2 regions of the Kitasatospora sp. NPDC058115 genome follow, and region 2 is predicted to be linked to the other one. Evidence: riboswitches for the same ligand, from Rfam matches in the RefSeq annotation. Region 2 holds a riboswitch; the other holds the start of a gene.
The links. Region 2 has a riboswitch for glycine ahead of gcvT (glycine cleavage system aminomethyltransferase GcvT). Riboswitches for the same ligand answer to the same signal wherever they lie in the genome.
Positions count from the first base shown of each region.

Region 1 (7,830 bases), on a different contig from region 2:
CCAGCAGCAGGCCGGTGGCGACCAGGCCGAGGCCGCTGCCGACGCCCATCGAGGCGCTGATGGCGGCGACGCCGCCGGTCACCTTCTGCTTGGGGAGTTCGTCACGGACGATGCTGATGGCGAGCGGCAGCACGCCACCGCCGGCGCCCTGCAGCACGCGGGCGACGACCAGCCAGGTGAAGGAGTGCGTGGAGACCGCGAGTGCGGAGCCCGCGACCAGGCCGGCGAGCGAGATCAGCAGCATCGGCTTGCGGCCGCGCAGATCGCCGAAGCGGCCCAGCAGGGGGGTGAGCACGGCGGCGGACAGCAGGTTGGCGGTCATCAGCCAGGTGATGCTGGAGCCGGAGACGTCCAGTTCCTTGGCGAGCGAGGGCAGGATCGGGACGACCGCGGTCTGCACCACGCTGAACGACAGCATCGCCAGGATGAGGGCCGGCAGGACCCGGGCGCTGCTCTGCTTCTTCTCGGCCGCGGTGGTGGGCTGTGGTGCCTCACTCACGGTTGCTTCCTCCCGTACATAGTGAATGAACTGAAGTAACCATGCCGAGAGATACTTCAGCATGTCAAATATTCATTGGTTAAGCCTTGGTAAAAAGGAAGGACCCCGGCCGGGGCGGCCGGGGTCCGGTGCCGGAGGTGTCAGACCAGCGGCCGGGCCGGCTCCGGGCGGGCCGGGGCCTGGGCGGCGGGCGGTGCGGCGGGCGGCGGTGACGAGGTGGCGGCCGGGGCGGCGGTGACGTCGTCGTGGACCTCGACCTGCTCGCGCCGCAGCTCCTCGCGGACCACCTCCTCGGTGGTGTACCGCTCGACCACCAGGCGGACCCTTTCGAGCGGCGCCAGGTACTTGCGGACCACGGGGCGCTCCTCGCGCAGGGTGACCTCCTCCACCGCCTCGGCGATCTCCTTCTCGTCGAGCGCGGCCCGTTCGGCCTCGCCGACCGGGATCCGCTCGACCCGGACCCGCTCGCGGACCACCGGGACCCGGCGCTCCACCTGCTCGCTGGTGACGTACTTGCGCAGCTTGGCGGTGCCGATCACGTGCCACTCGGTGGTGATGTCCAGGCGCTCCTCGCGGCAGGTGATCTCCAGCCGGCCGGTGGGGGAGGGGGCGGCCGGACCGGTCTCCGGGCGCGCGGACCGCGGCTGGGGCTGGGACGGTGGCTGGGCCTGTGCCTGTGCCTGTGCCTGTGCCTGGGGCTGGGGCTGCGGTTCGACGGCCGGCTGCGCGTGGACGGGCGGGGTGACGGCCGGCTGCGCGGCTGCGGGCTGCGCGGTGGGCGGCACGACGGGCGGCGGGACGGGCGGGGCGGCCGGTGCCGCGGCGGAGGGCGCGGGCGCCGGGGCGGCGGGGGCCGCGGGGGTGACGGGTGCGGGAGTGGCGAGGGGGCGCGCGGGAACCTCCGGGGCGGGGCCGGACGGCTTGTCGAGGTCGGCCGCCCGGTGGAAGGTGAGCGCCTTGGCCGGGCGCGAGGCGTTGGTGCCGGAGGCCGCGCCCGTCCCGTTGGTGGCGCCCGTCCCGTTGGTCGCGGGCGTTCCGTTGGTCGCGGGCGTTCCGTGGGCGGCGGGAGCGGTCGCCGCGGCGGCACCGGTGCCGGCGGTGGTGGTGCCGGCGGTGGTGGTGCCGAAGTCGAGGTCGTCCGGTTCCGCCGCCGGGCCCCCGCCCGCCCGCGGCCGGTCCTGCGCCGGGGTGTCCAGTCCGTAGTAGCGGTAGAGCTGGAGCTCCTGGGCGGGCGACAGGTGCTGGCCCACGCCGAAGTCCGGTGACTCCTTCACCAGGGACTTGTCGTACGGCACCCGCAGCTCGTCGCCGGAGAACTCGCTGGTGGTGAGGGGGACGAAGGCGTCCCGGCCGAAGATGCCGGTCCGGACGGCGGCCCATTCGGGACGGCCGGTGGCGTCGTCCAGGTACACCTCGTCGATGGTGCCGATCTTGTCCCCGTTGCGGTCGACCGCCTTGTGGCCGATGAGGTCCCGGGGGTCGATGTCGGTCTGCACTCTTTTCCTCCAGTGCGGTGAGGTCGCGGAAACGCCCGCAGGACAGCGGCACTTCACACCAAATGCCATGAATCGGGCGGGCGCGACCGGGGTGCGGCCGGACGGGCCCGGGGCTGCGCCGACCGGGTCACCGCGGGGTGTCAGCCGCGAAGTCGCGGTCGGGCCTGACGCACCCGTGATCGGGGTGCCTCCCGCTGGTACCCTGGGCGCGACCGCCGAGCCCGCTCGGGAGAGTCCCCGACAGCGGAAACCGCTGGTCGGGGCGCCGAAGGAGCAACTCCTCCCCGGAATCTCTCAGGCATCCGTACCGTGCGGGATAGGTCACTCTGGAAAGCAGGGCAGGATCGCGGGCGAGGGAGCCGGCGGACCCCACCCTCACCGACGGTGCAAGCCGGCGGGGCGTCCCACGGCGCTCCGCGCGGGCGAAGCTCTCAGGTCCCGATGACAGAGGGGGAGGCCTGTCGGGTTCGTCCGACCGGGCCCCCGCTGTTGTCCGCAGCGGTGAGGCGCCGGCGTGCGCACCCCCGCCGGTCCGTGACCAGGAGGCCTCGACCACCATGAACGCCCAGCCGAACTCGGGACGCCCCACCACCCCCGCGACCCTCACCGAGCTCGAACAGGCCAGCCCCTTCGAGAACCGCCACATCGGCCCCGACGCCGCCGCGCAGGAGAAGATGCTGGCCCAGGTCGGCTACGGCTCGCTGGACGAGCTGGCCACCGCCGCCGTCCCCGAGGCGATCCGCTCGATCACCGCGCTCGACCTGCCCGCCGGGCGCAGCGAGGCCGAGGTCCTCGCCGAGCTGCGTGAGCTGGCCGGCCGCAACACCGTCCTCACCTCGATGATCGGCCTGGGTTACTACGGCACCTTCACCCCGCCGGTGATCCTGCGCAACGTCATGGAGAACCCGGCCTGGTACACCGCCTACACGCCGTACCAGCCGGAGATCTCGCAGGGCCGCCTGGAGGCGCTGCTCAACTTCCAGACCCTGGTCGCCGACCTGACCGGCCTGCCCACCTCCGGCTCCTCCCTGCTGGACGAGGGCACCGCCGCCGCCGAGGCGATGGCGCTGGCCCGCCGCGTCACCAAGGTCAAGGGCGGTGTCTTCCTGGTCGACGCCGAGACCCTGCCGCAGACCGTCGCGGTGATCAACACCCGCGCCGTGCCGACCGGCGTCGAGGTCGTCGTCGCCGACCTGTCCGAGGGCATCCCGGCCGAGATCGCCGAGCGCGGCGTGTTCGGCCTGCTGCTCCAGTACCCCGGTGCCACCGGTGTGGTCCGCGACCTCGCCCCGGTGATCGAGCAGGCCCACGGCCTGGGCGCGATCGTCGCCGTCGCCGCCGACCTGCTGGCCCTCACCCTGCTGAAGTCCCCGGGCGAGCTCGGCGCCGACATCGCCTGCGGCACCTCGCAGCGCTTCGGCGTGCCGATGGGCTTCGGCGGCCCGCACGCCGGCTACCTCGCGGTGCGCGCCGAGTACGCCCGCTCGCTGCCCGGCCGCCTGGTCGGCGTCTCCGTCGACGCCGACGGCAACCGCGCCTACCGCCTGGCCCTGCAGACCCGCGAGCAGCACATCCGCCGCGAGAAGGCCACCAGCAACATCTGCACCGCCCAGGTGCTGCTCGCCGTGATGGCCTCGATGTACGCGGTCTACCACGGCCCGGACGGCCTGGCCGACATCGCCCGCCGCACCCACCGCTACGCCGCCGCCCTCGCCGCGGGCCTGCAGGCCGGTGGCGTGGAGCTGCTGCACGGCGAGTTCTTCGACACCGTCACCGCGGTCGTCCCCGGCCGCGCCGCGGAGATCGCCGCCGCCGCCCGCGCCCAGGGCATCAACGTCTTCCAGGACGGCGCGGACCGGATCTCGGTCTCCACCGACGAGACCACCACCCGCGAGCACCTGGCGGGCGTGTGGGCCGCGTTCGGCGTCGAGGGCGTCGAGGTGGCGGAGGACGCCGAGGCGCTGCCCGCCGCGCTGCTGCGCGAGGACGAGTACCTGACCCACCCGGTCTTCCACAGCCACCGCTCGGAGACCGCCATGCTGCGCTACCTGCGCCGCCTGTCGGACCGGGACTACGCGCTGGACCGCGGCATGATCCCGCTGGGCTCCTGCACCATGAAGCTCAACGCGACCACCGAGATGGAGTCGGTGACCTGGCCGGAGTTCGGCCAGCTGCACCCCTTCGCGCCGGTCGACCAGGCCGAGGGCTTCCTCACCCTGATCCGCGGGCTGGAGCGCCAGCTGGTCGAGGTGACCGGCTACGACGCCGTCTCCATCCAGCCGAACGCCGGTTCCCAGGGCGAGCTGGCCGGTCTGCTGGCCGTGCGCGCCTACCACCACGCCAACGGCGACACCCAGCGCGACGTCTGCCTGATCCCGTCCTCCGCGCACGGCACCAACGCCGCCTCCGCGGTGATGGCCGGCATGCGCGTGGTCGTGGTCAAGACCCTGGTCGACGGCGACGTCGACGTCGAGGACCTCAAGGCCAAGATCGAGCAGCACCGCGACAGCCTCGCCGTGCTGATGGTCACCTACCCGTCCACCCACGGCGTGTACGAGACCCAGATCACCGAGATCTGCGGCCTGGTGCACGAGGCCGGCGGCCAGGTGTACGTCGACGGCGCCAACCTGAACGCGCTGGTCGGCCTCGCCAAGCCGGGCAAGTTCGGCGCGGACGTCTCGCACCTGAACCTGCACAAGACCTTCTGCATCCCGCACGGCGGCGGCGGCCCGGGCGTCGGCCCGGTGGCGGTGCGCGCGCACCTCGCGCCGTACCTGCCGAACCACCCGCTCCAGGAGGAGGCCGGCCCGGCCACCGGCGTCGGCCCGATCTCGGCCGCCCCGTGGGGCTCGGCGGGCATCCTGCCGATCTCCTGGTCGTACGTCCGGCTGATGGGCGGCGAGGGCCTCAAGCGCGCCACCCAGGTCGCGGTGCTGAACGCCAACTACATCGCCAAGCGGCTGGCCCCGCACTTCCCGGTGCTCTACACCGGCCCCGGCGGCCTGGTGGCGCATGAGTGCATCATCGACCTGCGCCCGCTCACCAAGGAGACCGGCGTGACGGTGGACGACATCGCCAAGCGCCTGATCGACTACGGCTTCCACGCGCCGACGATGTCCTTCCCGGTGGCCGGCACGCTGATGATCGAGCCGACCGAGTCCGAGGACCTGCACGAGATCGACCGGTTCTGCGACGCGATGATCGAGATCCGGGCCGAGATCGACAAGGTCGGTTCGGGCGCCTGGGCGGCCGACGACAACCCGCTGCGCAACGCCCCGCACACCGCCGCCACGCTGGCCGGCGACTGGGCGCACGGCTACACGCGGCAGGAGGCGGTCTTCCCGGCCGGCGTGAACCCGGCGGACAAGTACTGGCCCCCGGTCAGCCGGATCGACGGCGCGTACGGCGACCGCAACCTCGTCTGCTCCTGCCCGCCGCTGGACGAGTACGGCGTCTGACCGACGCACGGCGCACGGCCTCGCGGCACGCGACAGGGCCCCGGCGGATCACTCCGCCGGGGCCCTGCCCGTTGCGCGCGTTCCCCCGTGGACGCCCGGCGGCTCAGACTGCGCTCGCGGCCGGGCGGCGCGGGGCGATCACCCGGCCGTCGGGCAGCAGCTCACCGGTGTCCTCGAACAGCAGGACGCCGTTGCAGAGCAGGCTCCAGCCCTGCTCCGGGTGGCAGGCCACCGGCACGGCGGCCTCGCGGTCCTCGGACTCGGCCGACGGGCATTCAGGACGGTGCTGGCACATACACGTACCCTCGCTTCGCTCTGCGATCCTCCCCGTGGTGCGGTGGCGCCGGTGGCCGGCGGCCGCCGCCGCGGTGGTCGGATTCTGTCCGGCGCCGGGCCGGGTGTGGACCAGCGCTCAAGTGGGTAGGACAGGAGGTCCTTCCACGCTGGTTCCCAGTGTCGGCATCTGCGGACGCGCGCGCAGCGATTTCGTGACATGCGCCACAACCCCCGGGCAGAGATCACCCGTTCAGGTGGTCGGGCGCCGCGGGCCGTGCCGGACGGGCCATCCGGCGCACGGCCCGGTCGGGCCATGCCGGATGGCCCGACCGGGTGGCGGGCCGGACGGCGGCCGGGACCTCAGAGCGCCCCGGAGGGGAGCCGGGCGCCGTCCGTCGTGCCCAGCAGCAGCGGCCGGGGGGCGGCCTGGGTCCGGGCGACGGGCGTGCGGGCCAGCAGCGGCAGCACCTCGGCGGCCGGGTGGGCGCGGTGCGCGGTGACGCCCATCGGGGCCGGGGCCAGCGGGATCAGCAGGTCCGCCCCGCCGTCCGGGCTGTGCAGCCACAGGGCCGTCGCGTACTGGCCGGGAAAGGTCAGCAGCCGGGGCTGGCAGCGGGACCGCGATGACTGGGTGAGCTGCCAGGCCTCGCGCAGCGCCCGGAGCGTGGAGTCGAGGTACGGCCCGGCGGTGAAGTGGGAGAAGGTGTGGCCCTCCGCCCCCTGCACCACCTCGGCGGCGGCTGCCACCTCGGTGCCGTCCTTGATGAGGAACCGCCACCCCGTGCGGCGGGCGGCGGCGAGTTCGGCCCGCGGCCCCTCCAGGACGTGGACGGCGAGCGGGTGCGCGGGGAGGAGCGGCCCGGTCGGGTGACGCAGCGCGGCGGCGGCGGGTTGGCGCAGCGCGGTCTCCGAGTCGAGCGCGGCGAGGACCGCGCGCAGGGCACTGGGCGGGGGCTGGGGGGTCTGCAGAGTCATGGCAAGGTCGCCTCTCCGTGCGAGATCGGCGTGCGAGTGCGGCATACCGGCATGGCTGGTGCGTCGACGGTGACGGGACCTGGGCCTTGTCCGGTTGGGCAGGATCGCGGTGCCGGCGCGGCCGTCGTCGCCGGGGTCTCGCGGGCGATGGCGGGCCGGGCCGTGGCGCAGTGCGAATTCTACTCGAACAGGTGCACAGGGTGACCTGTTTATCACAGGCGGTGGCCCCGGGCAAGTCGGTAGTTGCGCTGAAACGGCATCAGTTTCCTTGCAATGCAAGCCAATCGAAGCGTTCGGGTATCGATCTTCGGGGTGGGCATGATGCTTGCACGGTCGGGGGCCGGCCGGCTCAGGAGGAGGAGACCATGGGCGAGAAGGTCGTGGCGACCCGGGCGGACCTTTCGGACCGGCAGATGTACCGGCGAAAGCTCCAGTCCTGCCTCGACGCGCTCGGCCGGATGCTGCGGGAGGAGCGGTTCGACCGCCCCAAGGGCGTCATCGGCGTGGAGATCGAGCTCAACCTGGCCGACGAACAGGGCCTGCCGCTGCTGAACAACGCCCAGGTGCTCACCGCGATCGGCTCCGCCGACTTCCAGACCGAGCTGGGGCGCTTCAACATCGAGGTCAACATCGCACCGCACCGGCTCTTCGGGCACGTCTTCGAGGAACTGCGCGAGGAGATCGACACCGGGCTGCGCTACGCCGACCGGCGGGCCGCCGAGGCCGGCGCGCGGATCGTCATGGTGGGCATCCTGCCGACCCTGGAGCTCGACCACACCGGGCTCGACGCGATGTCCCACAACCAGCGGTACAGCCTGCTCAGCGACCAGATCCTGGCCGCCCGGGGCGAGGACATCACGCTGGACATCGAGGGCGTCGAGCACCTCCAGCTGGAGTCGATCACCATGGTCGCCGAGGCCGCCGCGACCTCGCTCCAACTGCACCTCCAGGTGACGCCGCAGCGCTTCTCCTCGGTGTGGAACGCGGCCCAGGCGATCTGCGGGCCGCAGCTCGCGCTCGGCGCCAACTCGCCGTTCCTGTTCGGGCGGGAGCTGTGGCGCGAGACCCGGCCGGTGCTCTTCCAGCAGGCCTGCGACACCCGTTCGGCGGAGCTCAAGGCGCAGGG
Region 1 covers NZ_JBHVTL010000014.1:13,020-20,849, forward strand. The annotation lists gene ACFVVL_RS16580 (MFS transporter) at 1-499, opposite strand, end outside; gene ACFVVL_RS16585 (DUF2382 domain-containing protein) at 640-1,284, opposite strand; partial or broken gene ACFVVL_RS16590 (PRC-barrel domain-containing protein) at 1,621-1,995, opposite strand; glycine riboswitch at 2,212-2,315, shown strand; gene gcvP (aminomethyl-transferring glycine dehydrogenase) at 2,553-5,453, shown strand; gene ACFVVL_RS16600 (DUF5999 family protein) at 5,557-5,748, opposite strand; gene ACFVVL_RS16605 (hypothetical protein) at 6,090-6,704, opposite strand; gene ACFVVL_RS16610 (glutamate--cysteine ligase) at 7,070-7,830, shown strand, end outside.
Region 1: linked by a shared signal. The riboswitch ahead of gcvP (aminomethyl-transferring glycine dehydrogenase) and the one ahead of gcvT (glycine cleavage system aminomethyltransferase GcvT) in region 2 are both predicted to bind glycine.

Region 2 (7,830 bases):
GACGATCGGGGTGAGCGCGGCGCGCAGCCCGTGCCGGGTGACGACCTTGGACTCGGCCAGGCCCTTGGCCCGGGCGGTGCGGATGTAGTCCTCGCTCATCGTCTCCAGCATCCCGGCGCGGGTGAGCCGGGCGTAGAGCGCGGAGTAGAGGAAGGCCAGCGAGATCCACGGCAGGATCAGGTTGCGGGCCCACATCACCGGGTTGTCGGTGAAGTTGGTGTACTCCAGGTTGTCCAGGATCGGCCACTCGTAGCTGAACACCGTGAGCAGCAGCGCGCCGGTGAAGAAGACCGGCAGCGAGACGCCGGCGAGCGCGATGCCCATCGAGAGCCGGTCGAAGATCGAGCGCGGCTTGAGCGCGGAGACGACACCGGTGGCGACGCCGGAGACCAGCCAGATCACCGCGGCGCCGATGGCCAGCGAGAGGGTCACCGGGATCCGCTTGGACAGCTCGGGCCAGACCTCCAGGTGGTTCTTGAAGGAGTAGCCGAAGCAGGGCACGTGGCAGGTGGCCGGTTCCGGGCCGAACTTGTACTCGGCACCGGTGACCAGCGCCTTGAGGAAGTTCCAGTACTGCGTGTACAGCGGCTGGTCGAGGCCGAGGTTCTGTTTGACCGCCTGGACCGCCTCGGGGGAAGGATTCTTCCCGATGTACTGGGTGGCCAGCTGGTCGACCGTCTCGCCGGCGAGGCGCGGGAGCAGGAAGAAGATCGCGAAGGTGACCGCGCTGACGACCAGCAGCAGCACCACGGCCGCGAGGATCCTGCGGATGATGTAGGCAAACACAGTTGGTCGGCTCCGGCCGCCCGCCGCCGTCCGGGGTCCTCCGGACGGCGGCGGGCGCCGCTGCCTTCACCTGCCTTCAGGGATGCGGAGCCAGGCTCTTACTTGGTGCCGATGTTCAGGTAGTCGTACTCACCCGAGAAGGCCGGCGTGGACGCGAGGTTGGTGGCGTTGTCCGGGCGGTACAGGAAGACCTTGAAGTAGGTCAGCGGGACGTAGACCGCCTGGTCCATGACCTTCTTGTCGATGTCGCCGTAGATCTTCTCGCGGGCCGCCCGGTCCGGGTTGGTCGCGGCGTCGTCGAGCAGCTTGTTGACCGCGGGGTCGTTCAGCGAGGCCAGGTTGCTGTTGCCCGAGGCCTTGATCGCGCGGCCGTCGACGATCTGCTGCAGGAAGCCGTAGCCGGTCGGCCAGTCGGCGCCCCACTGCATCATCATCAGGCCGATGTTGTGCTCCTTGGCGAACGCCGGGGCGCCCGCGCTGTCGGCCAGGTACTTGCCCTGCGGGTACTGCTGGATCTCGGCGTTGATGCCGACCTTCTTCAGCGCGGCCTGGATCGAGGTCGCGGCGGCGACCTCGGTGGCGCGCTCGGTGCGGGCGGAGAGCACGGTGCTGAAGCCGCCGTCCTTGCCGCAGGCCTTCAGGGCCTCCTTGGCCTTGGCCTCGTCGCCCTTGTTGTCCTTGGTCTCCCAGGCGTTGAAGTCCTGGTGGCCCGGGATGTCCGGCGGGAGCACGGTGTTGGCGACCTGGCCGCGGATCGGGCCGCCGAGCGAGGTCTGCACCGAGACCTTGTCGACCGCGTACTGCACGGCCTTGCGGCACTCGATGTTGTCGAACGGCGCGACGTCGGTGTTGATCGCCATGTAGACCAGGCGGCCGCCGTAGGCGTTGTCGGTGTTCGCCTTGAGCTTCGGGTTCTGCAGGATCTGCGCCTGGGTCTGCGGGTCGACACCGCCGCCCACCAGGTCGACCTGGGCGTTGCCGGCCAGCAGGTCCTTGTCGATGGTGGACTGGTCGATGTTCATCTTGAGCACGATCTTGTCCGGCAGCTGCTTGCGGATCGGGTCGGTGCTCGGGTCCCAGTTGGTGTTCGGGACCAGGACGGCCTGCTTGCCGTCCTCGTAGGACTCGAACTTGAAGGAGCCGGACGAGACGATCTTCTTCACGTAGTCGGCGCCGGTGTCCTTGGCCTGCGGCACCGGGGCCGTCTGCGGGGCGCTGACCAGGTAGTCGAAGTCCGCGAAGGCGTGCTTCAGGTGGAAGACGATCGTGGTGTCGTCCGGCGTCTCGATCGACTTCAGGTCGCCGGTCTTGTCCTTGTACGGGCCCGCGTACGGCGTGCCCTCGTTGTCGACCAGCAGCTCCTTGAAGTACGTCGGGCCGTTGGAGTTCACGTCCGGCGCGAAGTTGGAGCGCTCGACGGCGTACTTGACGTCCTTCGAGGTGATCGGGGTGCCGTCGTCGTACTTCAGGCCCTTGCGCAGCTTGTACGTCCAGGTGAGGCCGTCCGCGCTGACCTGGCCGAGCGACTCGGCGAGGTCCGGGACGAGCTTATTGCCCGCCTCGCCGGCGCCCGGCTGGAAGGTGGTGAGCGGACGCCCGTACAGGCGCGAGAAGTTGTAGATGTAGGCGTAGTACGTGTTGCCCGGGTCGAGCGAGTCCGGGGTGCCCTTCATCTCGAAGGTGACCGTCCCGCCCTTCTTGTCCGAGGCGTTGACGATGTTCTTGGTGGCCGCGTTGGCCCCGGAGCCGCCCGCGGCCTCGGTGCCGGTGGCGGTGGACTTGGCGTCGCCGCTCTTCGAGCTCGACGAGCAGCCGGTGACGACCAGGACCGCGGCAGCGGCCATGGCGGTCAGCGCGACGGTACGGGACCTACGCATGGGTGAGATCAACCCCTTGGGGAAGTGGTGGCTGTACGAGGGATCCTGACGCTCGGTCAGTTGTTCTTGGGATCGAGGGCGTCACGCAGCCCGTCGCCGAGCAGGTTGAAGGCGAGCACGGTGATGAAGATCGCCAGACCGGGGACCACCATGTACTGGGGATCCACCTGGTAGTACCGGATCGCGTCCTGGAGCATCCCGCCCCAGGAGGCCTGCGGGGGCTGGATGCCGACGCCGAGGAAGCTCAGACCGGCCTCGAAGAGGATGTTGGTCGGGATCAGCAGGGTCGCGTAGACCAGGATCGGGCCGACCAGGTTGGGCAGCAGCTCCCTGAACAGGATGAACGGGCCCCGGGCACCCAGGCTGCGGGCCGCGTGCACGAACTCGCGCTCGCGCAGCGAGAGGGTCTGGGCGCGCACGATGCGGCCGATGTAGGGCCAGTTGAAGAAGCCGATCACGAAGATCAGCACCAGGATGTGCAGCGGCAGGCCGTGCAGGCCGAACGCGCCGCCCTGCAGCGACGTGGAGATCGCGATGGCGAAGAGCAGCAGCGGGAAGGCGAGGAAGACGTCCATCACCCGGCTGATCACGGCGTCCACCCAGCCGCCGTAGTAGCCGGCCATGATGCCGAGCACGGTGCCGATGGTGTTGGACAGCACGGTCGCGCCGAAGGCGACCAGCAGAGAGACCCAGGAGCCCTCGATCACACGGGTCAGCAGGTCACGGCCCTGCAGCGGGTCGACGCCGAGCGGGTGGTCCCAGCTCATGCCGCCCCAGTCGCCCAGCGGGAGACCGCCGAGGTCGGCGTCCAGGAGGTCCTGGTGGAGGGCGTCGGGATCCAGGCCGAAGATCGACTCGATCGGCTTGGCGAGCACGGCGAGCAGGATCAGCAGGATCACCACGATGCCGCCGGCGACGGCGGCCTTGTCCCGCTTGAAGCGGGTCCAGGCGATCTGGCCGAGCGAGCGGCCCTCGATCTTCTTGGCCGGGCTCGCGGCGGCGTCTGCCTCCGGTGCGTTGCCGGCGGTCTTGATGGGTGCGGTCATGGTCAGTTCGGTCCCCTCGCCGACGGTGGCCGGCCCACGGGTGCCGGACGCCGGGATCGGCGGCTCGGCTGGTGCGGACGTGCTTTGGGTGCGGACGTGCGGAAGTGCAGGTACGGGGGTGTTCCCAGCGGTACGGCGTGCTCAGTACTGCTGCCACGCGGGATGGGCGTCACGTGGATCATGCGGTCCGCCAGCGCGTTCGCCTTTGTGAGGCGCCAACCACGCGCGGTGGGCTGTTGCAGAACTCTCTGCCATCCGAACTGGCTTGCGCCAGCCCTGCCAACCGACAGATGCCCAACTGTGATCTGTCCGCATGCACCTCCACGATCTTCGGCATATCCCTCTTCACACAGCTGTAACAGCCATGTCAAGATGTCTGCCACCCCCTTCGGCGAGATCGTCCGGAAAAACGCAAAAACCGGCCTGACGTGACGTCAAGCCGGTTCCTGTGGGCGGTTCCGGGCGCGTTCCGCCGGTCAGCGACCGGGGTAGCCGGGCCACGGCTGCTGCGGCGGCGGCTGCTGCCCGGGCCAGCCCTGCGCCGGCGGATGGGTGCCGTAGCCGAAGCCCTGACCCTGCGCCGGGCCCTGCTGCGCGGTGTACGGCGGCGGGGGCACCGGCGGGTACGGGCCCGTCTGCGCCCGGCCGTGCCCGCCCGCCTCGCGGTCGTAGAACGGGCGCGCGTTGGCCCGCATCCACAGCGCCACCGGGTCGTACTCGTCCGCCATCGCCACCGTCGAGACCGCGAGGCCCTCCGGAGCGACCGCGATCGCCCGCTGCATCAGCGCCCGCACGGCCTCCACCGTGGGCGGTGAACTCTCGTACAGGTCCAGGCCGATGGCCAGGTACGGTTCGCCCACCGACGGCCGCACCCAGGCCCGGCGCAGCGCCTTCACCGCGCGCACCTCGACCGCCTGGCGCTCCAGCAGCGCGAAGAACTGCTGGGCCGGCACCTGCGGCTCGCTCAGCTTCAGCGGCCCGGCCGGCAGCCGGTCCAGGCCCGCCGCGACCCGCCGCAGGTCCGCCCACGGCACGCCGACCCCGCCGCCCGGGGCGTGCGGGTTCAGCCACAGGCCCCAGCGGGTGCGGTAGAGCGAGGCCGCGACCTCCTTGCCGGAGATCACCTCGTGGGCCCGCGCCCAGCCGGAGGCCGCCAGCTGCTCGGGCGAGGTGACGGCCGGCGCGTAGCCGTGGCCGCTGATCTCCATGTTCCCGTACTGGGCGTCCGCGCTGCCCGGCGTGCCGTGCCAGAGCAGCATCCAGACCCGGCCCTCGGCGAGCGCGTGCAGCATCGTCTCGTAGGCCTCGTAGCGCTCCGGCGCCACCTCGCGCAGCGCGCGCTCCAGCGCGCCCGGATCCGGGCGTCCGGTGGGCGCCTGGCCCCAGGGCCCCGGTGCACCGCCAGCTACCGATCCCGCACTCATGCGCCCACCTCGCTGCGCTTCTTCGTTCCTCGTCCGTCACCGGCGGCCCGGCGGCCGTCAGCACGCACCCTATGGGGCGGCCGCCGACCGCCGCCACGCCGACGTGCCAGGGTTCGTACCGCCGCCCCGCCCGCACCCCGTCCGGCGGGTGCCGGACGGACGGACGGGGGCCGGATCAGCCCCGCACGTAGAACGGCGCGACCCGGTTCACCAACCAGTCGACCACCGGATCGTCCGCGAGGTCGAGCAGTACGAGGTGGACGCCTCCGGGCAGCGGCGCGGTTCCCAGCGCTCGCCCCAATGCCTCGTTCACCGCGCCCGGGTCGGCCGGGGCCAGCGGGTCCAGCTGGACGCCCACGAACATCACGGTCGGCTCGCCCTCGACGCTCGCCAGCGCCCGCCGCGCGGTCAGCACTCCCGGCAGCGCCGCGAGTTCCCCGCGGCAGGCGGTCAGGAACGCCTCCGGGTCCTCGCCCGGCACCGGCTCGCGCAGCGCCACCCGGCCGCCGCCGGGAGCCTCCGGCGCATCCGGGCCGGCGTCCCAGCGGTCCTCGCGCGGTCCGCGGCGCAGCTCGGCCACGCCCTCCGGCGGCACCGGGATGCCCACCGCCGCCCCGGGGTTGACCGCGATGCCCACGCCCAGCGGCAGGCCGCGGGCGAACTCCCACACCGGCGCGACCGCGAACGGCATCCCGGGCGCCTGCTGGAGGAACACCTCCTGCGAGGAGAACACCGGGACATAGGGGTCGCCGGCCAGTTCGATCGTCGGCAGGTCCAGCGACCGCCCCTGCGGGTCGCCGCCCGACGGCAGCGGGATCCACACCTGGCCGCGCGCCAGCACCTCGATCACCCGGGGGGTCGCGCCCGGGTCGCCGAGCGCGGCGGTGAGCACCTGCTCCAGCTCGTTGGCCGGCCACGTGCCGCCCGGCGGCGCCGCCTCCGCCCCGCCCCACCCCTGCTGCTCCACCGGGTACTCCATCCGCCGCCGTACCGTCCTCTGCTCACCGATGCCCGCAGCCTAGCGTTCCGGCGCCCCGCACCGGGCGGTCAGGCCCGCGGTGACGGAGGCCCCCCTCCCCTCATTCCCGCGGACGTGCCATGATGTGCGCGTCTGCGGTGGCATCCACCCAGGCCCCGCCAACTCCATACCGGCCGCTCGAACCCGCGCGGGAGAGTCCGGAGTGCCCCGTCCAGGCGGCACAGCCGGCGCCGAAGGAGCAAGTCCTCCCCGGAATCTCTCAGGCACCCCTACCGCACGGGTTAGGCACATCTGGAAAGCGGCGCACGGCCCTGCCGTACGCCCACCCACGGTGCAAGCCGCCATGCTGGTCCCCTACAGGGCAGTGGACGGTGAAGCTCTCAGGTTCGACGACAGATGGGGAGACCCAGCCGCCGCATGCCCGCGCGCAGGGTCCGCCGCCCCCGAGACAGGGCCGGTCCCGGCGTGCGCACCCCTGAGTGCCCCGACCGAGGAGTTCCTGGCCATGTCGTCCCTCCGCCTCACCGCGCTCGACGCGCTCCACCGCGCCCTCGGCGCCACCATGACCGACTTCGCCGGCTGGGACATGCCGCTGCGCTACGGCAGCGAGCGCGAGGAGCACCTCGCCGTCCGCACCAGGGCGGGCCTGTTCGACCTCTCCCACATGGGCGAGATCACCGTCACCGGCCCGCAGGCCGGCGAGATGCTGGACCACGCGCTGGTCGGCTTCGTCTCCGCGCTCGGCGAGCTGCGCGCCCGCTACACCATGATCTGCGCCGAGGACGGCGGCATCCTGGACGACCTCATCGTCTACCGCCTGCGCGAGGACGCCTTCCTGGTCGTCGCCAACGCCTCCAACGCCCAGCTGGTGCTGGACGAGCTGATCGCCCGCGCCAAGGGCTACAACGCCGTCGTCTCCGACGACCGCGACGCCTACGCGCTGATCGCCGTCCAGGGCCCGGAGTCCACCGCGATCCTGGCCGGCACCACCGAGGCCGACCTGCCGGGCCTGAAGTACTACGCGATCCTCCCGGCCCAGGTGGCCGGCCGCGACGTGCTGCTCGCCCGCACCGGCTACACCGGCGAGGACGGCTTCGAGATCTTCTGCAACCCGGGCGACGCCGAGCAGATCTGGCAGGCGCTGACCGAGGCCGGCGCTGGCCGCGGCCTCGTCCCCTGCGGCCTGTCCTGCCGCGACACGCTGCGCCTGGAGGCCGGCATGCCGCTGTACGGCCACGAGCTGTCCACCGACCTGACCCCGTTCGACGCGGGCCTGGGCCGGGTCGTGCGCTTCGACAAGACCACCAACGAGGGCGCCTTCGTCGGCCGCAAGGCCCTGGAGCGGGCCGCCGCCGAGGCCGAGGCCAACCCGCCGCGGGTGCTGGTCGGCCTGGTCTCCGAGGGCAAGCGCGTGCCGCGCGCCGAGTACACCGTGGTCTCCGCCGACGGCGAGCCGATCGGCCGGATCACCTCCGGCGCGCCCTCCCCCACGCTGGAGAAGCCGATCGCGATGGCCTACGTGGACGCGGCCCACGCCGCCCCCGGCTCCACCGTCGCGGTGGACGTGCGCGGCAAGCACGAGCCGGTCCAGGTCGTGGCGCTGCCGTTCTACAAGCGCGCCCGCTGACCCTTCCCCACCTGTTTCCCCCGCGAGGAACGTCCGCGCGCCGGGCCGCTTCGTCGTACCCGCTTCCCATCCTGGAGAATGACGCCATGAG
Region 2 covers NZ_JBHVTL010000021.1:127,843-135,672, reverse strand. The annotation lists gene ACFVVL_RS22930 (ABC transporter permease) at 1-786, opposite strand, end outside; gene ACFVVL_RS22925 (ABC transporter substrate-binding protein) at 885-2,663, opposite strand; gene ACFVVL_RS22920 (ABC transporter permease) at 2,720-3,709, opposite strand; gene ACFVVL_RS22915 (enhanced serine sensitivity protein SseB C-terminal domain-containing protein) at 4,186-5,133, opposite strand; gene ACFVVL_RS22910 (enhanced serine sensitivity protein SseB) at 5,309-6,112, opposite strand; glycine riboswitch at 6,291-6,397, shown strand; gene gcvT (glycine cleavage system aminomethyltransferase GcvT) at 6,618-7,739, shown strand; gene gcvH (glycine cleavage system protein GcvH) at 7,826-7,830, shown strand, end outside.